4 regions of the Paenibacillus sp. J5 genome follow, and region 3 is predicted to be linked to each of the others. Evidence: riboswitches for the same ligand, from Rfam matches in the RefSeq annotation. Region 3 holds a riboswitch; each other region holds the start of a gene.

Region 1 (5,685 bases), on a different contig from region 3:
TTGCCCTTCGACAGCTCCTCTACCTTCATATTGTAGTATTCTGTAATGTTGAACCTCTCCAGCCAGCTTCTAAGGCTGCGATCTGCATCCTTGCGCGTCATGCCACGAAGCTGCGCGAGATAGATCACTTGATCGCTAATCTTCACCTTAGGATACATCCCCCGCTCCTCCGGCAGGTAGCCGAGCATACGGAGTTGTTCCTGACTGTACGGCTTGCCGTGGTAGCGAATGGAACCGGAGTCTGGATAGATAAGACCAAGCACCATCCGCATCGTCGTCGTCTTGCCCGCTCCGTTCGCTCCCAGCAGACCATAGATTTCACCAGCCTCTACCTCCAGATTCATCCGGTTGACGGCCGTCTTCTCCCCATATTGCTTTGACACCTGCTCCAGCACTAGTGGCTTCATCTTATACACTTCCTTTAGTTATAGATTATCGCCCAAGCTTCCTCTGCCATGGCAGCGCTGCTTAGATTGTATTACGGGCTTAACCGCTTATCGCCATCAGAACCTCTAAGATGTCGTCCATCTCCAGCGGCTGCTGACCGTTAATGCTCCAGCCCTCCGCGATCAACCACTGCTCGGCCGCTCTGGCCTCGCTCGATATGACTCGCAGGAAGCCGCCGCCTACTGCCTCCAGCCTCTCCATCCCAGGCAGTTGCCTAAGTCTGAGCTCACTTGCATCCTGCTCCTTGAGGAAGAAGGCATGCCAATTGCCCAGCAGCTCATCCTTCTCATAGACGCCCAGCAAGCGCCCGTTCGCCATAAATATAATGTAATCTGCCAGCCGCTTGACCTCATCCATAATGTGGGTCGCCATCACAATCGTCCGATTGTCCTCCTCCATATACTGCTGCAGCACATGGAGCATTTTCTTCCAGGAGATCGGGTCAAGACCCGAGGAGGGCTCATCCAGCAGCAGCAGCTCTGGACTGTGCGCCAGTGTAATCGCCAGATCCAGCTTGCGGCGCAAGCCCTTGGATAGCTTGCCAAGCTTCATATTGTCATTGACCTCGAACAGACGCAGCAGCTCGTTGTAACGATTTACATTCCAGCTCGGATACCAGTAGCGGACAAAGTCAGCCTTATCCTTGCCGCGCATCCAGTTCTCCTGGCTGCTGGCCTCCTCCGGCAGATAACCGATTTTCTTCTTCGCTGCAAGCTCGCCTCTCTCATCGTCCACACGCTCACCGAGCAGCGTAATCGTACCGCTATCTGGCATGATCTGACGCAGCAGCAACTGGAAGGTCGAGCTTTTGCCCGAACCATTGGGCCCCACTATTGCTGAGATATACCCCTTGGGAATCTCCAACTGGAGCGGTCCCAGCCGGAAGTGCTCCCGCTCCAGTACAACTTGCTCCAACTGAATAATCGTATCCGTCATCTATCCGCTTCCCTCCCCTCTGTCGGCTTGCTCTGCCGCGCTGCAATGACCTCTCGCAATATCGTTTCCATCTCCTCCGATGTGCATTGCACACGCAGCGCAGCATCTACCGCCGCTTCGAATGCCGTCACGACAGATTGCAGCCTATGCCTGCTTCGCTCCTGCTCATCTACTCGGGCAACATAAGTGCCAGTGCCTTGCCGGGTGCGCAGCAGCCCCTGTACCTCCAGATCCTGATAGACGCGGCGGATCGTAATGATGCTGCACTTGAGCTGCTGTGCCAGCTCCCGGATCGATGGCAGCAAGGTGCCTTCCTCCAGTTGCCCGCTGACAATTAATGCGCGGAGCTGCACCGTAATCTGGTGGTAGAGCGGTTCCGCGCTCATCTCATTAATCTGAATAGGAATCCACACAGCATCACCTCGTCTCCTTCCTCATCGAACGGGCCGCTTCTTGAGCTTCGCCGTCATTAAGGCAGCCCCGCTTACGATAGCAGCAGCGGCCACCACTACTGAAGCCAGCAGCATGATCCACCACCCGCTTCCGTTCATCTGCCCCATTATAAAGGTGTTTACATCTATCCCCATCCTCTGCAGCATCACTGCTATGCCCACAAAGATTAACGTATATACAAAAGAGATGATGACAAAGGTTTTGCCAGAATAACAGATCTCCCAGTATACAAGCGTAACACCCATAGCGAGCGCATAAGCATACCATACGATGACCTGTCCCATGTAAACTACAGGATGGGGTACCGTATTCCATAGCTGATCCAGCGCCACATAGTGCAAGCCGAAGTAGTAGAGGATGCCTATACCCGTCATCAACTTCAGATGAAGCAGTCTTGCCCATACAATCTCCCCGATTGCAATCGGCATCGTTCGCCACATGGCCACCTTACGGCTATAGAGGTCATCCTGCCAGTAGCGGAATATCGTGCGATTCAACGCGAAGCCCATACAAGGAAGCAGCGACAGATAAAGAAAATTGACCATCCAGCTCAATCGTTGATAATAGACCGTTGACTCATCTACGAACGGTGTAAGGATAATCGCCAGATAGGTGTAGAATAGAATGTTGAATATAAAGGACGGCCAATCGCGCTTCAACTCAAAGCGCAACAGATGTATTGCCCCGCGCCAATGTTTCATAGACCCTCCTGGATTCAGTGTTATACTGTATATATTGATATACACAGTATAATGACTATGTCTCCCCCGTGTCAACTATTTGTTGCAGAATGTCCTGCAGCACAAGCCACACGGCCGAAAAAGCAAAAAATCTCCCCAGAGGGAGATTTCATGAACAAGCTATTCTCATCTATATGTAGGCAATAGAAATCAACCTAGCGCCTTATGTACGGCCTCGAGCACCCTGTCCTTTTGGAATGGCTTCACGATAAAATCGGCTGCCCCTGCCTGAATAGCACTCACAACCATCTGCTGTTGCCCCATTGCCGAACACATAATAATTTTGGCCTTGGAATGGACTTGGCGGATTTCTTTTACTGCTTCTACACCGTCTAGCTCCGGCATCGTAATATCCATCGTCACAATATCAGGCATATTTTCCTTATACTTTTGAATAGCCTCCAGACCATTCACTGCCTCGGCAACGACCTCATGCCCGGATTCCGTCAATATTTGCTTAATCATCATCCGCATAAAAGCAGCGTCATCCACGACCATTACTCTTGCCATCCTGAGTTGACCTCTCCTATTCTAAGCTGATTTGATTACAAGTTTTGAATAAATATCAATCACACCATACTCGCTCTCCAGCGGCGTCACAACAAAGTGATCCAGGGACGCCTTCTCCTGCTGCTGGTCAACGCTCGGATGCGAAATATTCACATCCAACCCTTGATTAGAGAACTCGGTTGCGATTCCACTCACAAACCAATTGCCGAATTCCATAATAGCGCTCCAGCCCATCTCGTCCAACTGCTGAATCTCCATTCCACCAAACATACGCCCGACGATCTGCTTGGCCGTCTCTTCATTCATGGCGCAGATGATGCGGCCATCCAGTTGCCCCAACATCTCGATCTTCACCGAGACATCAGGATCTGTGCTAAGCTGAACCTGCTCTCGCAGCTCCAAGGTCGAGACGGACATCCCCAGATAGCCTGATAACACATTGGAACCTACCCTTGATACTGCCTGATAATACTCCATACTTAAAGCCATGCGTTCTACACATCCCCTAATAAGACTAATTTACCAATCATGCACGAACAGAAATGAACGCCTTCTTGCACAACATAAACCGAAATGGAAAAATACAAAAAGGCCCTACTTTACGCAAGGGCAAACAGTACGCATAGGAGATATGCATCACTTGTGCAACCCGGCTGCCGTAGTAATATCATACTTTAGGCCCGTGGCTTTGCGCCCTTAATTTTCACTAAGTTTGCCCTATTAATAGTTCTTAAACACTATTTATTTTATACTATATATTGGTTCAATATGTCAATAGATTTAATTAAATGTCGTAAGATGTCGTTTAATGCACTTTTTGATCCAAAGTGTAACTCACCCTTCAGCACTCAATTTCATCGCATAGATACAAAAAAGCCGCCCAAGTGACGGCTATTTTGCAAACTATGCCTTTCATACCCCTGACTGGACCTAGCTGCCCGCCGGTTCAGGAGTCGGCACATCATCATTGGAATCGGAATGCTCGCGACGGTACCAATGATAGAACACGTAAGCCAGAATAATACCGTACATAAATTCCTGCACAAATTTCATCACAATGCCCCCGAGCTGCTGATCCTCCAGCGCAGGCATAAAATTAAAAAACTCTGGTCCTTGGAATTGCGCCAGCAGCAGACTGGTGTCGCCCGACACACAGTAGCCCATCGCATTGGCCCATATTTCAGGATCATTGTACATGGCAAATAAAGGCGAACCGGAGAAGATAATCAAGGCGCAGGCTGGTGTCAGCAGAACACCATTCGCAAACACATAGCCCATCTTCTTCACATCCGTAAGACGTGCCCATTCCTTTACCGGACATACAATTTGCCACCACATCATAAAGGCAGCGATCAACATGCCCAAGTAATAGATTCGATGTATGGTGAAATGAACCATTACATAATCATGCACAACCGGTACATGATAGATCGAGAACAACATGTTGAACAGCACCAGCGTCAGCAAGGGGTGCATCATCCATCTAAAAGGCCTCCAGAAGCTTGCAGAGAACACGTGCCTCCAGACAAATGCCGGAATACCCAGCAAAATGAGCGGAGGTACAATCAGATACGTAATCGACATATTCGTCATATGGAAGGTAAAGGTCAAATGACCCAGCAGCTCCAATGGCCCGCCCTGGCACAGATAATACAAGGTGATCCCCAACACGAACCACATTTTCGACTTTGCGGATACCTTCGCCTCGAGCGGATAATGTCTCTCCCTCCACGGGCCGATGATATAAAAGTACAGGATCGTTAGCGCGGCGCATACGAAGAGCACCACTGGACTCCACAAGTCTTCAAAGGAAAAGTACTGCAACCCCAGCACTTCGGATTACCTCCTCCATGTTAAAAATGAAGAAAGAGCGGTCACTACATCGCGACCGCCCATCTCCGCCTAATCAGGCTCGATATTACCACCAAACCCAATATTCAGCCATAACTACCATCGTAAATACAACAAACACACCTGTTAAAATTCCCACTGTAGCATACATATGGCCACGGTCCTTCATGTGCATCCAGAATGCCATCTGGATATAGACCTGAATGCCAGCCATAACTAGCAGCAAAATGTACGTGAACATAGTATTGATCTCGCCTGCTGCTACCATTGTGAATGCAAGGAGAGTCAACACCAGGGAGAATATATAAGCAATAATATGCTTCTGAGGGCCTTCGACTTTATGCCGTCCGCCCTGATGCTCGGAAGTAGAGTGGTTTCCCGCCATGAGTTACGCCACCTTTCCCATCAGGTAAACTACGGTGAAGATGAATACCCATACGACGTCGATAAAGTGCCAGTACATGCCGGCAACATATAGCTTCGGAGCCGTTACGGTATTCAAACCCTTCTTCAAAACCTGGAAGATCAGAATCGTAATCCAGGTTACACCGAATGCAACGTGAGCGCCGTGGAAACCAACGAGCGTATAGAACGAGGAACTGAATGCGCTCGTTGTATATCCATGCCCCATATGCACATAATGGAAAAATTCATAAATTTCAAGACCGAGGAAGCTTGCGCCCAGCAGTACGGTAACCGCCAGCCAGATCAGCATGGGCTTCACTTGATTTTTGTGCATCGCCTGAAT
Region 2 (5,685 bases), on a different contig from region 3:
CTGCAACGCCAGCTCCATGTAGTGCGCTGCCTGCTCCCAGGCGCCCGATTCCGCATGGCCTATCCCCAGCTCCCATAGCAGGTCGGACGATTGTGGCGAGTATCGCAGGCCATCCTCAAGCAGCTCAAGGCGGGCAGACGGCGCAAGCAGCGGCGCGAGTGCCAGCCGACTCTGCTGCTCGTAGGGATTCAGCCTCAGGGAGCGCTCCAGCGGCTCCTGCCGCTGCGAGAGCGGCAGACGGCTGGCCTCCTCATAAGCCGCCTGCGCCAGATGCAGACGGAGCGCGATCCCCGCGCCCAGGAGCAGCCCTAACGCCAGCACGGCCAGACCCGTTCGCTTAGCGAGCCGCCTCCACCTGCCAGAACGATGCACGCCAGCCTCTTCATCCACAGCAGAAGCGACACCCGGCCCGGAATCCCAAGCTTCCCTTTCAGAGCGCTTGCGTTCACGGGATGGGCAGGCTGGAGTTGGAGGCAGGCATACCGGGTCGCCCACGCCTATCGGCCTTTCCTCAACTATTAGCGTATTATTCACCCGCGATTGGACTTGTCCACTGCCGCCTGCGGCCTCCTGCGGAAGCATATACAGGGCGAGATAAGCCAGCAGCAGCATCCAGTAGAAGCCGAAGGCATTGTCCAAATCGATCGCGCCATGCGCCAACAGCACCAGCGGCGGCAGCGTCCAGATGAAGGCGGAGCGGCGGCTCACCGCGATGAGACTAAGGAGCAGGGCTACCGCCAGCAGCGCCAGACCAACTGCGCCAAGATCGAGCAGGATGTCCAGATAAGCGCTGTGCACTCTGCTGCCGACATAGGGCTGCTGCTGGATGCGCTCGAACTGCACACGCCAGGCACCGCCGCCGAAGCCTAGCCACGGTGATTCGCGCCAGAGCCGCAGCGCATCCTCATAGAGCAGCCGCCGCGCGCCGGCTGTCTCATATTGGCCGCTGCCAAGACGCCCGCCCAGCGCCTGCGGCAGCAGCCAGAGCGCTGAGCCGACCACTGCGGCGAGCGCGCCCCAGCTCCAAGCGCTGCTGGCGAGCACGCGGCGGCCGCTGCGCGGCTGCTGGCGCAGCGGTTGGCGCAGTGCCAGCAGCAACGCGGCGCCACCCAGCGCCAGCGCAATGACGAGCGCGCTGACCGCAGGCGGTGCGACGTGCCCCTGCACAGCGGGGCTCTGCTGCACCAGCACGCGGCAGAGCAGCACCGCGCAGAGCAGCGAGCCCGCTGAGCAACGCAGCAAGGCAGCGCGTTCGCCTCCGCGCATTACGAGCAGCGTGCATAGCCAGCCGAGGGCGGTGATGAGCCAGGCGCCGCGCGATTCGGTCAGCAGCAGCGCTGCCTGTGTCGGCGCTAGCAGCAGCGCCGGGAGCAGTACCTGCAGTCGCGCTGGGAGGCGTCTATTGCCATGCCATCCGCTTGGCAGCGGGCGTACAAGCTGCAGCAGATACCATACGAAGAAACTGCCCAGCACAACGGCCAGCATGTTCGGGTACTGAAACAAGCCCGCCAGTCGATACCCAAGCGCAGAGATCTGTGCATTGCCACTGCCTAGCAGTGCCTTCGGAAGGTGGAGCCACCCAAGCCAGCTCCCAAGACCCGTCCAGACGATTGCCCCTCCGGTAAGCTGAAGCGCCAGCAGCAGGCCAAGCCTGCCGCCCCTACACGAGACCGCATAGCAGGTCAGCAGGAGCCAGGCGCCGCTGCTTGCCCAGCGCAGCGCCTCCGAGATCGTATGCTGCATGGATACCGGCTCTTGAGCCAGATGCAGCAGATAAGCGATGGATAACAGAAATGGCCAGCCTGCAAGCAGCCTCTCCCATGGCGGAATACTGCGTCGCAGCCGTGGACAAGACCTTCCGCCCCATGGGCTGACACTGCCCGTTGCGATGCTGAAGACGAGCAAGCACGCTGCGGATAGCTGAAGCGAGGCCGCAAATCCATAATAATCCGCATCGAAGTACAAGCCGTCCCTCCAGGCTCCTGCCAGAAGAGCGACAAGCAGCAGCATGCCGACAGCTTGGGAAACTCCGCTTTTAATCATCCTATCTTCCTCCAGACCGGCAGCAAGGCAGCAAGCACATCGCGCGCCAATAAATTAATAGCTGATTGTCATGCTCCGGCACATCACTCACACCATAACGCAAAAAACAGCTTACCTTGCGGTAGCTGCCTGGCCACCCGTACCAGTACGGGAATCTATGCATAATGTTACGGTAGCCAGGCTGCCAATCATTCCGACATTGCTGCCGCAAGCGCATCGAAGCTGCTTCCACAGCGTACCTGCGCATTGAATTATAAACTACACTTACCAGCATTGTTGCCCGATATTGTGCGGCTTATAACGAACCTTAGACCCTATAGCTTTGCGTCCTTGCCTTTAGACAAGTTTGCCTTTTTCGTATAATTCATTACCGACCCTTGTCGGCTGCACGTACTAGAGAACCTTGGAGATCATCAGATGGAGACTGTCCTTCAGATCAATCTCATACGGCTCCTTCACCTTCGTCCCATCCGCCTCCTGAATAATGCGCACTGTCGGGCGGTGGACAGCCAATGAATCATTTGCACTGACGACTCCGATCTGACCCGAATTAAGCTGTATGGTCGTTGCAATCGGATAAATCGAGATATGCTTGCAAAACAGGCGAATCAGATTGACGTCAAAGTATGAATTACCTGCAGCAAATAAATATTCGATCGCCTCGGACGGCGTATAGCGCGGGCGATGTGGACGCGGCGATGTCAGCGCGTCATACACATCTGCAATGGCGACAATCTGGGCATACTCATGAATCTCGTCCTTCTTCAAGCCTCGCGGATAGCCTGTCCCGTCATAGCGCTCATGATGCTGTAGCGCGCAGTGTGCCGACAGCAGCGATAGATCATACTGGTGGCGAAGCAGATTAAAGCCCTCGACTGTGTGCTTTTGCACGACCTGCATTTCCTCTTTCGTGAGCGCTGCCTTCTTCTTCAGCAGCTCCTGCGGCACCTGGGTCATGCCCACATCGAACAACAACGCCCCGATGCCCAGATCCTCAAGCTGATTGCGGTTATAGCCTTTGGCGAGTCCGATAATACCCGCCAGTACAGCGACATTAACAGAATGCTGAAACAGGTACGCATCACTGGTATGAATCGATTCCAGATTGACCAGTACCTCTCGACGCCCCATAAGATCCTGCAGGATTTGCCCGAACACATTGCGAAAGGTGCGTCCAAGCTCTGGAGCCACAGCTCTTCCCTTGGTCGCCGGGTTATCCATAATGGAATTCATCGTCTTATACACAGAATCCACTGCATTTTTGCGCGTCTCCTCGCGAATAACCTCCTCCGGCATAATGTCATCCGTTACATGATCCTCAATGAATACATAATCGACCCCCATATCACGAAGTCGATCGATAAAGCGATCATTTAATTCCACCCCCAGACCTAGCAGAACGTGTCCGTTCTCCCGCAGAACTGGTTTGGCCAGCCGTTCTCCCGACCGGACTGACCCGATATTCACTCTTCTCATTGTTATCGCCCTTTTCGATGCTGGATTAAGAAAGGCCTACAACCTGGCATACAGGCTGCGGGCTCACATTAGTGGCAAGCAGGCGGTAACAAGCCCAAGCTCTCCTCAGCCTGCAACTGGCATTGGACTTGTAGCGGCGCCTCATTCAACTGGCAAGCAGACCTTCAGCTCCCCCTTCAAAGGCTGCTCGCTGCAAGAGACTGCACGTCTCATGCTTTTCTATACATGGAGACGATCCGATTTCGTCCACCGTTCTTTGCTTCATATAAGGCCGCATCAGCTTCAGAGAACAGCTCCCTCAGATACGCCTTCGGATTATCAACAGAGATGCGTCCTCCCTTGTCGATAGCCAGCATGCCAAGACTGATCGTCACTCCGATCGGTTGATTGCCTTGTCCAGGTTGAATAATATTGAATTCCACGGCCTCCTTCACGCGCTGTGCAAGCAGCATCGCCTGCTCTTGATTGGTATGGGGCAGATAAACAGAGAACTCCTCCCCGCCATAGCGGGCTAAAATATCCGTCCGGCGCAGCGCCTTCTTGACAACCGCAGCCGTGCTGGACAACACCTCATCGCCGATAATATGCCCGAATCGGTCATTGACATTTTTGAACAGGTCGATATCAAACAGAAAGATCGCAAATGGAATCTGGTATCTCATGTTCGTCATCACTTCATGCTCCAGTTGCTGCATCAGATAGCGTCGGTTGTAGCAGCCGGTCAAGCTATCTGTTACCGCCATTTGCTCCAGCATTTGGTTCGTTTTATATAGCTCGTCCTGCATTAATATCAACGCCCGGTTGCGCTCCAGCAGCACCTCATTCTGACGTTGTGTAACGTCTACCTGACGACGAAGCTCCGTAATATCCTGAAAGGTAATAATCCGGCCGAGCAACAGCGTGTTCGAATCGAATATCGGCGCTGTATAGATGGACATATGCGTATCATTGCCCAGCGTAATCTCGACCTGCGCTCCCTCCGGGCTGCGCTGCTCGTACTTTGACAGAAATACGTCCATATTCCCGACAATATGCAAGGGCGCCAAGAAGCGGGACATATCCAAAATATCGCCTGGTCGCAGATTGAACAACGGCCTGAGCACCGAGTTGATGTCTACTACAATTCCATGCTCATCCAGCACGATGATTCCTGTGCTCATGCTGTCAAACACATCTTTCTGATCCAACTGTACTACGTGGAACACCTTGTAGCCCTGGATAGCAATGAGAAAGTATAGCCCGCAGAGAACGATTCCCCATGAAGTCAGGCCGTTAACCTGAGTGAACTTCTCCTCCATGAGCACATTGACTACAATATCGGCACAAGCGAACACACATATGATCATCATGCCGACAGCAGCCATCCCGAACTGCAGCCGTTGCCTTGCCGTCTTCGCTGTGCGGGAAGAGATATACAAGTGATAGAGCGATACCATCACATACAGCAGCAATGAAAACATAGTGAACCAGAAGAGCGGCCCATACTGCCGCTGCCTGAATGCTCCATCAATCGCTTGAACAAACCAGCCACCCGGATTGAATAGCACCCCCGCCGCCGATAGCATACCGGGCACACTGAACCAGAAGAGTGTTTTTCTCGTCACCAGATAGGACTGCCCGCTTAAATAAAATACAAAAATCAGCCACCCCAGTCCAAGCAGGGACAGGCCGACAAAAGAAATCTTCAAATAAACGAGCTGCATCATAGGATTTTCCGTTGTCGAAACTGCGAATTGGCTGATTGGCCACAGCATCATAAGGAAATGAAAGACCAGGTAGACCTTATGTAGAACTGTGATGGTATTTAGCAGAAATATGATGGCAAACATTACAAACAGAATGACAAAAAAGAGTAACTCCGACCATACTTCAAGTCCCACACGTTTCACCCATTCAACATAATCTCTTATTACTCTGGGACTAAAACCTGCATTACTTTGTAATGCTTGTTGCTATTCTAACATATTACAAAAATGATGGACAGAAGTATAGCTGTATTGCCACCATTTTTTTTAGTAACTTTCTTATATTTTAATGGTCCGGGCTTATTCAGATGCGTCCCGCTCATTATGACCTGTACTCGAAAGGCCCCCTTGGCTAGAGCTTAGGCAGACGGTCGCCAAGATGCCTCTCCATATAGGGCGATGCCTGAATGCTGTCGCGAAA
Region 3 (5,685 bases):
TGGAGCCGTACTGGCGGGAGACGGAGAGTCTGCCCGCATTCGAAGCGCTGCGGAAGGATGAGAAGGCGGATGTCGTCATCGTCGGCGGGGGCATCACTGGAATCACAACGGCTTACCTGCTCGTTCAGGAAGGGTTGAAGGTCGCCTTAATCGAAGCCGACCGGTTGTTGAATGGCACGACAGGACATACGACAGCCAAAATAACCGCCCAGCATCACCTCATTTACGATGAATTCATCCAGCACTTTGGACAGACGACGGCTAGACTCTACTATGAAGCGAATGCTGAAGCGATGGGGCATATACGTGATATGATCGGGAAGCACCGGATCGAGTGCGATTACAGCGAGCAGGATGCCTATCTGTATGCAACGACAGAACAGTCGGCCCGCAAGATGGAGAAGGAATATCGAGCGTATACCACCCTGAGCATCGCCGGTGAGCTGGTGGATCGCATTCCATTCCCGATCGGCATCACCAGCGCACTCCGCATGACAGGGCAAGCGCAATTCCATCCATTGAAATATCTGGCTCACCTGGTTGATGCTCTGCGGAAGGCGGGGGCGCACATCTATGAGCATACGGTTGCCGTCAACGTCCAGGAGGACGGAGGCGAGACGGCAGTGCTGACACGGGATGGGCATAAAATAACCGCAAAACGTGTAATCGCCTGCTCGCATTTTCCTTTTTACGAGGGGATGGGCTTGTATTCTGCCCGCATGTACGCTAGCCGTTCCTATGTGCTTGCCTGCAAGACCACAACGCAATTCCCAGGGGGAATGTACCTATGCGTAGATCAGCCCAGTCGGTCATTGCGGTCGGTCTCGGCAGATGGGGAAAGCCTCGTGCTTATTGGCGGAGACGACCACAAGGCGGGACAAGGCAAGGATACCCGTGAGCATTACAAGGCGCTAGAGGCGTTCGGCGAGGAAGTGCTGGGACTGGATCGCATCGAGTATCAATGGTCGACCCAGGACTTGATTACATTGGACAAGATGCCTTATGTGGGAGCGATTACCGCCTCCCGTCCCGACATTCTGATTGCAACAGGATACCGAAAATGGGGAATGACCAATGGCACAGCCGCCGCGCATGTGCTGAAGGACATCGTCCTCGGCAAGGATAATCCGTATATCGCGATGTATTCGCCGTCCCGCTTCTATGCAGATCCCAGTCTGAAGCGGTTTTTCGTCGAGAATTTCAATGTGCTCAAGCATCTGGTCAAAGGCAAGCTGGAGATGCCGGATACGAGCATTGGCGCCCTGTCCAACGATCAAGGCGCTGTTATCACCCTGAATGGTGAACGCAAAGGGGCATACAGAGACCCGCAAGGCCAGCTCCACATCGTCGACACGACCTGTACTCATGTCGGTTGCGAGGTGAACTGGAATGCCGGTGACCGCACGTGGGATTGTCCCTGCCACGGCTCCAGATTTTCGTATACGGGGGAGGTCATTGAAGGCCCTGCCGAGAAGCCGCTGCAGCGCGTGCATCATGATATGCTGGATAGCCTGATGGGAGAGAATTCGGGGTACTAGCTGCTGCGTGATGCTACAGGGGAGCCTCAGCTAGGGTTCACTAGGCAAGGTCTGAGAGGCTGGCTCTCCCCTGAGCCCTAGCCGTCAGGCGAGCGCGAAAACCTGCCATGATCCGACATCTATTTACAAAATTTGCACACTCTCGTATAATCTATGTATTGCTGACTAGGTGCCTACCTGGATCGTTCGCAAGAACCAGACATTCAGCCAGAACGGCAAGGAGACGGGGTCAGCAGAGACAGGAGCGGACAGGCTCAGGTCGACGTACCGTTGGGCATATAGAGAACATATCTTGAACTGAAAAGGGCAAGCATGTCGAAAGGCATGTACGCAAAGCCATGGGCCTAAGGGGAATGCTGCTACGGTCGCCAGGCTGCCGAGTGCGAGATTGACGCATAGCTATCCTTTTCCGGGTGGCTTTTTTGCATGTCTGTCCTTTCCTCGGGGTTCATCGAAGGAGTGGAGAAAATGAAAGTTAACACCGCAACATTCAGCAAGTTCAAGCTTCCCCGCGTTTCCCTCATGTTCAGTGGCGGCATCGTCAAGCAATTGATTGTCGTCGTGAGCATCATCACCGTGGTCAACATCGCATCCGGCATCACCATCACTACGCTCAATCGGGTGGTTTCAGACGATATTGAGGTAACCAACCTGCTGGCGGAGCGGGAGGGCGGCTATCGCGAGATTAGCAACAGCATGCTCCAGACGATGCTGTATATGGTGTCTCTGATTCACGGCACCGGTTCCGGCCCCGAATCGGACAACTCCCGCGAAGCCTACATACAACAGACGCTTGAGGCGATTCCCAAGAAGCTGGATAATCTAGCGCAGGACTTCCAGGCGCTGGACGAGCAGTTCATCGCTGAAGACGGGATGCATAAATACTCTGGGCAGATCAACGTCATTCAGATGGCTTACAATAATCTGGTCAGCATTCATGAGAAGATCGACACCAATATGAGTGAATTCGATAAGCGTGATCTGCTGCAGAGTCTGCTGCAAACCTATACCGTGATGCTGCAGTATTCTACAGAAAAGCTGGACGAGCGCTTCACGAATGATATAGCCGTTACGAAGCAGGCGCTGTCCGACCGGGTGGACATGACGACTGTCGTCATCATTGTCAACATTATTGTCCTTGCCATCCTGCCTTTCCTGATGTCATACCGGGTGGCTATGAACATCCGGCGCGGCCTGCGCAGCATCACGCGGCGAATCAATGCTTACAAGGACAACGACTTCACCTATGCCGACAGCTATTCCCGGAACAATGAATTTGGCGCCATCGACCAGATGCTGCAGGAGATGGGGAATAATCTGCGCCAGACGGTCCGGTCTACTCATCATGTCAGTCAGGAGGTGCTGCGTATCTCGGAAGCGATGGATGGGCAATCGAAGCAGAACAAGAATATGTCCGAGGAGGTCAAGGACGGGGTCGACCACAGCCAGACGCTGCTTCAATCCCAGCATGACGAGACAGCCTCCATCTCCTCCATTACGGAGCAGGTGTCCGCAAGCTCTCAGCAGATCGACGCCTCCAGCCAACAGATTAACGAGGATATGCAGCAGATGCGCCAATCGGCGCAGACCGGCCTGCAGCGGATGAATACGGTGATGACACAGGTACATGAGACGATCGAGCAGTTTGCCTCTCTGATCGCCTCCTTCCGCACGACACAGGAACGGTATGGGCAAATTAGCAGCTTCCTGACCGGCATACAGGATATTAACCAGCAAACCAATCTCCTCTCGCTCAACGCTTCGATTGAGTCGGCGCGAGCTGGCGAGCACGGGCGCGGCTTTGCAGTCGTCGCCGAGGAGATTCGCAAGCTGTCTACCCAGACGGACGAGATTGCTCGCAATATATCCGCCGAGCTGCATCTGACCCGGCAGGATTTGGAGCAAAGCGCCCAGCGGATGTCCGCCTTCAACGCAGTCATTTTGCAGACGAGGGAGGCTGGCGAGCACGCTAGCTCAACCTTTGAGCAGTTAGAGGCGCAGTCGGGGATTCTGTCCGAACAGATGACAGACATCTCTGCTGCCATCGGAGAGATTAGCCGCGGCATGAACCTGATCGTCCAATCCGTAGATAATCTGGTATCGACTTCTACAGATGTGAATGGGAAGATGAACACCATGAGTGAGCTCGCCAGCCGACAATTGCACGCATCCAATGAGCTGAGCGAGCTGTCTCAGAATTTGAAGCAGAGCTCCTCGCTCCTGCAGGAGCAGACTTCGTTATTTAAAGTTTAGGCTTTTTAATGTGGAACTTTATGCTCGTTCAAACGTACTACGTATAAGTTAATTTGGAGAGGAGTTCCATAATGAACAACTATTCCCGCATGCTGCGCAAGACCGCAGCATTGTCGCTCGCTGTAGCTCTGCTGACTGCATCCGCCCCCGCCTTCGGCGCTGCTCCCATCTTGAACACTGCGGCTGCGGCTTCATCTGCAGCTCAGGGCATTCCACTGCGACCTGCAGCCGCGCAGATCGGAGCAACGGTCACCTGGGATGAAGCTACGCGTACCGCAACAGTCACACTGGGAGACAGCAAGCTAGTGCTATTCGTCGCCGAGGGCAGAGCCCAACTGAATGGACAGCCCTTCGAGATTGGGCAGCCCTTGCACGTTGTGAAGCATCAGACCCATATTCCGGCCGATCTGCTCGCCCGCGCCTTTAACGAGGCCGGGCAGCAGGACGCCGCGTCCCGGCTGGCTGCCGCGCTGCTGGCAGGCGATGCCGACTCAGCCTATGCCGTTTTAAGTCCTGCGATGAAGCAAGCCATCGGCTCGGCCCAGCAGCTCGGCGTCATGTGGAGCGGCTTCGAGCAATATCTGGGCAAGCCGGAGCAGGAGCTTGGGCGCGAGACTACCAGCAATAGCGTGCACACCAATACGGCCATTACGTACAAGTCGGCCAAGACAGCCTTTGTCTTCACGATCCGTGTCAGTAAGGACGGGCTGGTGGATGATTTCAATCTCGTGCCATCGGTGCCAAGCAAGTATCAGAAGCCCGATTATGATAAGGGCAATTATACCCAACAGGAGATCAAGCTTGGCGATGGCTCCATGGCCTTGCCGGGCACGCTGACGCTGCCGAAGGGAACTGGTCCATTCCCGGCCGTTGTGCTTGTGCACGGCTCAGGGCCGCATGACCGTGATTCCTCGATCGGAAGCGCCAAAGTATTCCGCGACCTGGCTGTAGGACTCGCCAGCCAGCAGATCGCGGTACTCCAGTATGACAAGGTCACGTATGAGCATACCGTCAAGATGTCGTCCAACCAGAAGATCACCATTCAGGAGGAGACCGTTCAGGATGCGCTTGCTGCTGTCCAGTTGCTTGCTAACACGCCAGGGATTGATAGCAGCCGCATCTATGTCGCCGGTCACAGCCAGGGCGGCTTCGCTGTCCCACTTATTGTCGAGGCAGACCGAAGCGACAGCATCGCTGGCTCCATCATGCTAGCGGCTCCGGCTGGACGGTTCCAGGACCTGCTCGCAGAGCAGCAGCAGGAGCTGCTGGCACGCCTCAAGGAGCTTAAGCTGCCAGCAGAGACGATCGCTGCTCAGGAGCAGGCGTTGCAGTTCTGGCAATCTGCTGTCGACGTGATCAACGACCGCCAATATTCCACCGATAAGCTACCCGCTCAGTTCCCGCTGCAGCCTGCCTACTGGTGGTACGCGCTGCGTGACTATAAGGCAGCGGAGACGGCTGCCAGCCAGAAGGGTCGGCTGCTCGTGCTGCAAGGTGAGAACGACTGGCAAGTGCCGTTGAAGGAGCTCACTGCCTGGAAGGATGCGTTGAAGGATCGCACCGATGTCACCTTCAAGTCCTATCCGAATGTGAACCATCTGCTTGCAGAATATAAGGGCTTATCCGTCGGCAGCGAATATTACGAGCCAGCCAATGTGTCCTTCCAGCTCATTCAAGACATGGCCGCATTTATTAATAACTCGTCGGATGCCTCAAAATAGCCCGCACACCCTGCTACAGAAGGCTTGACCCGCCATAGCAACCGCTAACGAATTGTCGTAACAGACCTGATCACTCCGATCAGGTCTGTCTGGCGTTCTCACTAATCTTACGAGGCCACCGGCATCGCCCCGGCCGCTAGGTGCCGAAGCTGTAAGCGCACAATCGCAGGGAC
Region 4 (5,685 bases), on a different contig from region 3:
AGGCTGGGTTAAAATATTGGTATAATGTTGATGGTCACAAGAGGAAGGAGCGGGTGAGGCCAGGTGAGCAAAAAGCAGTTTGCAGTGATCGGGATGGGACGATTCGGCTCCAGTGTTGCCCGGTCGCTCTCGGAGATGGGATTTCAGGTGCTGGCGATTGATTCGGACGAGCATCGTATCCAGGATATTGTGAGCATCGTAACGTATGCCGTCACAGCCGATTCAACCGATGAGGAAGCGATGCGCTCGCTGGGCATTCGCAACTTTGATGTGGTTGTCGTCGCGATTGGACAGGACATTCAAGCAAGTATATTGACGACGCTGATCTTGAAGGATATGGGCGTAGCCCGGATCATCGTGAAGGCGCAAAATGAGCTGCATGGCAAGGTGCTCCATAAGATTGGCGCAGACAAAATCATCTATCCAGAGCGGGATATGGGGCTGCGGCTCGCGCATCATCTCATCTCGCCGAACATCCTTGATTTTATCGAGCTGTCGGAGGATCACAGTATTGCCGAGATTCTCGCGACCGAGGGGATGATTGGGAAGAGCTTGAAGGGACTCAACCTGCGGGCCAGGTTCGGCTGCAACGTCATGGCCATCAAGAAGGGCACCGCCATGAATATCTCGCCCAATGCCGATGATCTGATTCAACCGGAAGATATTCTGGTGGTCGTCGGGAAAAATAAAGATCTCAAGAGCCTGGAGCTGGCTTATTCGGAAGGCTGATCATAGATGAATACACCGATTACACGAATTACATCCGTACAAAATGCAAAGGTCAAGCAGTGGGCTGCGCTGCTGGAGAAGAAGCACCGTGATCGCAGCGCCCGGTATATCATTGAGGGCGTTCATCTGATTCAGGAGGCGGCGGCATCGGGTGCCGAGATCGAATGCATCGTATTCGATGAGGAGAGAGGCATCCCTGCCGAGCTGAGAGACGATGCGGTGTCGTCGGCTGCTGGCGAATGGGTGAGCGCTGTGCCGACCATCCTGGCCAAATGTACGGGCACCTCCACACCGCCGCCTGTATTTGCTGTCGTAGCCAAGCGGAGCTATTCGACCGAGACCTTATATGATTCGCAGGCGCTCGTCGTCGTGCTCGACGGGGTGAGCGATCCGGGAAATGTTGGCACGATCATTCGCAGCGCGGACGCGGTCGGTGCGAGTGCTGTGGTGCTGGGGGCAGGCTGCGCCGACCTCTACAATCCGAAGACGGTGCGCTCTACGATGGGCTCGCTGTATCATCTGCCTGTGCTTCATGCTGATCTGGGAGAGCTGTTGCCTGAGGGCAAGCGCCGCGGCATGCGGCTGCTGGGCACGAGTCTGCAGGCACAGCACTCCTGCTATGGCTGCGACTGGACAGGTCCAACCTGGCTCGTCATGGGCAATGAGTCGAAGGGACTGTCGCCCGAGGCTGAGCGTCTGGTGGACGAGACCGTGCGCATCCCGATGCGCGGCAAGGCCGAATCGCTCAATGTTGCTATGGCGACTACGGTGCTGCTGTATGAGGCGCTGCGGCAGAGGGAAGGTTGATCGACTCATCCATGATGGACTAGTTATTATAGGGAGGCGGCACATCGATGAAGCTGCTCAAGGGACAGAAGGTAGATATTACGAAGGGGCGACGATTATCGTCCATTCTGATATGCTTTGGCTGGCAGGTCGGTAAAGAGACGATGGACATTGATGCGGCGGCATTCATGCTGTCTGCAAGCAGACGATGTGAGCAGGATGAGCATTTTATCTTCTATGGCAATCCTGAGGAACGGGGCGGTTCCGTCCACCACACAGCGGATGCCGATCGCGGAGGGAAGGAGCAGATCGCAGTATGGCTGGATCGTGTAGACAGTCAGATTGAAGCGATTGCCTTCACGGTCACGATTCATGAAGCAGAGCAGTTGGGCTATACGATGCAAGATGTGTCCGGCCTATATGTGAGTATCCGAGATGGGCAGACCAGAGCCGAGCTGTACCGCTATGAATACGGAGCCGAGTTGACCAAGGAAACGGCTGTCGTGGCAGGGGAATTGTACAGGCACAACGGAGAATGGAAATTCAACGCGATCGGGAGCGGTTACTACGGTGGACTGGAAGCATTATGCAGAAGCTTCGGACTGGAGGTCGAAGAGAGCAGCAGTCAAGAGCCTGCAGCAGCAGCAGCGGTGGAGACTCCTGTTCCCCTGAAGGAAGAGGCTCCGCCTCAGACGCCGATTGATCTGCGCAAGCGACTGGTGCAGATTACACTAGAAAAGAAGCAACTGAGCGGCGTGGTCGCACGGGTAGGTCTCGTCCTGGACATCTCAGGCTCAATGATACAGCTATACAGGAAGGGAACCGTCCAACAGGTTGTGGAACGCATTCTGGCGGTTGCCTGCAAGTTTGATGATAATGCGACACTGGATGTCTGGGTCTATGATTCGGAGTTCAGCCGCTTGCCTTCGGTAACGGAGCATGACTTCCCAGGCTATGTGAACAGAGAGGTGCTGGATAACCCGGCGATCTCCAAGTTCAGGAGCAATAACGAGCCGCTCGTTATGGAGGATGTGCTTCGCAAATATATCGATGAGGAACCTGGGGATACCCCGGTCTTCATTATTTTTATTAATGACGGTGGAGTGGACAAGAGAATTCGGAAGGTCATAGCCAATTCGGCGGTCCAGCCTGTATTCTGGCAGTTTGTTGGAATCGGAACCTCTAATTTTAAAGTATTGAAGGAATTAGATACGATGAAGGGGCGGATCGTAGACAACGCAGGCTTCTTCCAGTTGCACGATATAGAGAACGTATCGGATGAGCAACTGTACGATCAGTTATTGAATGAATTCCCTAAGTGGATTACGGCTGCGACAGCGAAGGGCATTATTAAGAACGCCCGCTAGTCCACTTTTTTGACACGATTCAACCTTGGCCCCTAATAGGTTTACTCCTAATATCGGTCAAGGTTTATTGATGTTTTTCTATGACAAAAGTCATAATTAGCTATAACTTTGCTTTTACATACTTACTTTTATACTATTTTGTATACGAAATTTCACAAAATCATGCATGTATTTTTATATCAACTATGATATATTAGGACTTGTAACTCATATGATGGTTTTATGTGACAACTGAATAGGGCAAACCTATCGAAAGGTAGTGACGCAAAGCTACAGGGGCTACAGCGGGAACGCTATGCCAGCCAGTTGCCGAACTTAAGAATGCTTCATTTTCTTAAAATGTAACTCTACTTTCGGCAAGTAGAGTTATTTTTTTGCTTTCATTCTTCTACTCTCATACACACTCAAAAGGAGCAATGAAAATGAACCAGTTGGAAGCAAAGGCATGGAACCGGACGAAATGGACAAATGAGCTTGACTTGCTGGGGGAGCCTTCGATTTTGAGGCTATATTCGGCTGCATCACAGGATAAGCAATGGAAGCATGAGTCCATAGACTCATGGCTCATGGAGGATAAAGCGCAGCTTCACGAGGCTTGTGAATGGGGAGGGGTAAATAATGAATCGCTCTTATGTGGTGCCTGGAGCGCACTGCTGAGCAGATACTTGCGAATGGAGCAGACGGCTTTTGCAGTCATTCGTTCGGCAGAACATACGGTTCCATTTATTATACATACAGATGCTAATGCGCCGATACATACCCATATGCTGCAGGCTCATGCTGAGCTTGCAGACAGGGAGCGTTCGGCTCTATCCCTGAAGGAGACCACAGAGCTATGTGGCCTGGGAGGGGAGATGCCTAGCTTGAATACGGGACTGCTGCTGGGAAAGGGCGTGCCTGCGGAAGAGCTGAAGCATCGATACGATCTGATTATTCAATATGATGATGGGAAGCTGGAAGTGCTATATGCGCCAGCCTTTTTTGCACAGCCATTTATCCACCGCCTGGCAGGGCATCTGCGCCATGTGATCATGGCGTGGCTGCATACGCCACAGCTTCCGCTTGGACATGTGGAGCTACTGACGGCGGAGGAGTGTGAGCTGCTTGCCAGTTGGAACTCGACGGATATGGCGTATCCGTCCGATACGACCGTACATGCACTCTTCGAGGAGCAGGTGGCGCGTGCGCCGCATCTTACGGCAGCAGTATGCCGGGGAGAACGGCTAACCTACCAGGAGCTGAATGAGCGGGCGGAATGCCTGGCATGGCAACTGCGGCGCAGAGGAGCCGAGCCGGGACAGATCGTCGGAATTATGGCCTCGCCTTCACTGGAGATGCTGACGGGCGTACTGGCGATCTTGAAGACGGGGGCGGCGTATCTTCCGATTGATCCGGCGTATCCTGCCGATCGTATCGCTTACATGCTGCAGGATAGCGGTACACGGCTGTGTGTCATCGAGCCTGGAATGCCGAGGGACGGCTTGTCCGGGTTCGATGGGGAGATTCTATGCGCGGCCGAGGCTGTGCAGGCAGGGGCAGCCACTCAGGGGACGGTCACTTGGGAGAACGAAGCTCGGCAGGGTGCGGATGATCTGCTGGACAGGCAGGCACAGCCGGATGATCTTGCCTATGTGATCTATACCTCAGGTTCAACAGGCAGGCCGAAGGGGGTCATGGTTGAGCATCGTTCGCTCATCAATCTCTGTACCTGGCATCAGAGAGAATTTGAAGTAAGCGACCAGGATCGCGCGATCAAGTATGCGGGCTTTGGCTTTGATGCTTCGGTATGGGAGATCTTCCCTTATCTGCTCGTTGGCGCTGCGATTCACCTCCTGCCGGAGGAGCTGCGGCTGGATGCCGGGGAGCTCCAGCGATATTGTGTGGAGCAGGACATTACGATCGGATTTTTGCCTACACAGTTCTGTGAGCAATTCATGGAGCGTGAGCTGCCATCTCTAAGGGTGCTGTTGACTGGAGGAGACAAGCTCAAGACGTTCCGCAAGCAGACCTACACACTGTACAATTGCTATGGCCCGACGGAGAATACGGTGGTCACGACCGCGTACCCGGTCACGGCGCTGTCCTCGAATATTCCGATCGGCTATCCGGTTCACAACTCGCGGCTCCATATTGTGGATGCCTTCGGGCAGTTGCAGCCGATTGGCATTCCAGGCGAGCTGTGCATCTCTGGCGATGGGCTTGCGCGAGGTTATCTGAATCAGCCGGAGATGACGGCGGAGAAGTTCGCTCCTAGCCCGCTTGCCGCAGGCGGCAGAATGTACCGTACAGGCGACCTGGCTCGGTGGACAGAGCAAGGGACAGTGGAATTTCTCGGTCGCATCGACCATCAGGTGAAGATTCGCGGCTTCCGCATCGAGATCGGCGAGATCGAGCACCGGCTGCTCCAGCATGAGGCTGTCTTGGAGACGATCGTAATCGATCGTGAGGATGCCTTGGGCGCGAAGTATCTATGCGGCTACTATGTAGCGGATAGAGAGCTGGCGGCCAGCGAGCTGGCGGCCTTCGCGGCGGAGCAGCTCCCGAATTATATGATTCCGGCCAAGCTGCTTCAATTAGAGGCGCTGCCGCTCACAGCCAACGGCAAGGTAGACAGGCGGGCGCTGCCGCTTCCATCTCCAGCAGGAGAACGGGAGCTGGAGACGAAGGAGGAGCCGCAGGGTGAGCTGGAGGTCATGGTGGCTACTCGCTGGCAGGAGGTGCTCGGCGCCGGGGGGATCGGAGCCTGCGAGTCCTTCTTCGAGCTCGGAGGAGACTCCTTGAAGGCGGCGATGCTGCAGACGAA

Evidence for each region. A riboswitch is a leader RNA that binds a small molecule or an ion and turns the genes downstream of it on or off. The one in region 3 is predicted to bind cyclic di-GMP.
Region 1: linked by a shared signal. The riboswitch ahead of ACY1JZ_RS08170 (chemotaxis protein CheX) and the one ahead of ACY1JZ_RS19620 (methyl-accepting chemotaxis protein) in region 3 are both predicted to bind cyclic di-GMP.
Region 2: linked by a shared signal. The riboswitch ahead of ACY1JZ_RS08910 (O-antigen ligase family protein) and the one ahead of ACY1JZ_RS19620 (methyl-accepting chemotaxis protein) in region 3 are both predicted to bind cyclic di-GMP.
Region 4: linked by a shared signal. The riboswitch ahead of ACY1JZ_RS14090 (non-ribosomal peptide synthetase) and the one ahead of ACY1JZ_RS19620 (methyl-accepting chemotaxis protein) in region 3 are both predicted to bind cyclic di-GMP.

What each region holds. Positions count from the first base shown of each region.
Region 1 is NZ_JBUEDD010000004.1:157,439-163,123, reverse strand. It holds gene ACY1JZ_RS08195 (ABC transporter ATP-binding protein) at 1-407, opposite strand, end outside; gene ACY1JZ_RS08190 (ABC transporter ATP-binding protein) at 487-1,383, opposite strand; gene ACY1JZ_RS08185 (GntR family transcriptional regulator) at 1,380-1,796, opposite strand; gene ACY1JZ_RS08180 (hypothetical protein) at 1,818-2,537, opposite strand; gene ACY1JZ_RS08175 (response regulator) at 2,727-3,086, opposite strand; gene ACY1JZ_RS08170 (chemotaxis protein CheX) at 3,108-3,575, opposite strand; cyclic di-GMP riboswitch class I at 3,727-3,813, opposite strand; gene ctaG (cytochrome c oxidase assembly factor CtaG) at 4,017-4,919, opposite strand; gene ACY1JZ_RS08160 (cytochrome C oxidase subunit IV family protein) at 5,005-5,322, opposite strand; gene ACY1JZ_RS08155 (cytochrome (ubi)quinol oxidase subunit III) at 5,326-5,685, opposite strand, start outside.
Region 2 is NZ_JBUEDD010000004.1:322,491-328,175, reverse strand. It holds gene ACY1JZ_RS08910 (O-antigen ligase family protein) at 1-2,043, opposite strand, end outside; cyclic di-GMP riboswitch class I at 2,212-2,404, opposite strand; gene ACY1JZ_RS08905 (HD-GYP domain-containing protein) at 2,437-3,519, opposite strand; gene ACY1JZ_RS08900 (histidine kinase N-terminal 7TM domain-containing diguanylate cyclase) at 3,729-5,399, opposite strand; gene ACY1JZ_RS08895 (class I SAM-dependent methyltransferase) at 5,617-5,685, opposite strand, start outside.
Region 3 is NZ_JBUEDD010000011.1:64,403-70,087, forward strand. It holds gene ACY1JZ_RS19615 (FAD-dependent oxidoreductase) at 1-1,538, shown strand, start outside; cyclic di-GMP riboswitch class I at 1,834-1,919, shown strand; gene ACY1JZ_RS19620 (methyl-accepting chemotaxis protein) at 2,007-3,791, shown strand; gene ACY1JZ_RS19625 (alpha/beta hydrolase family protein) at 3,863-5,512, shown strand.
Region 4 is NZ_JBUEDD010000007.1:12,316-18,000, forward strand. It holds gene ACY1JZ_RS14070 (potassium channel family protein) at 64-729, shown strand; gene ACY1JZ_RS14075 (TrmH family RNA methyltransferase) at 736-1,536, shown strand; partial or broken gene ACY1JZ_RS14080 (TerD family protein) at 1,584-2,102, shown strand; gene ACY1JZ_RS14085 (vWA domain-containing protein) at 2,184-2,882, shown strand; cyclic di-GMP riboswitch class I at 3,112-3,196, shown strand; gene ACY1JZ_RS14090 (non-ribosomal peptide synthetase) at 3,305-5,685, shown strand, end outside.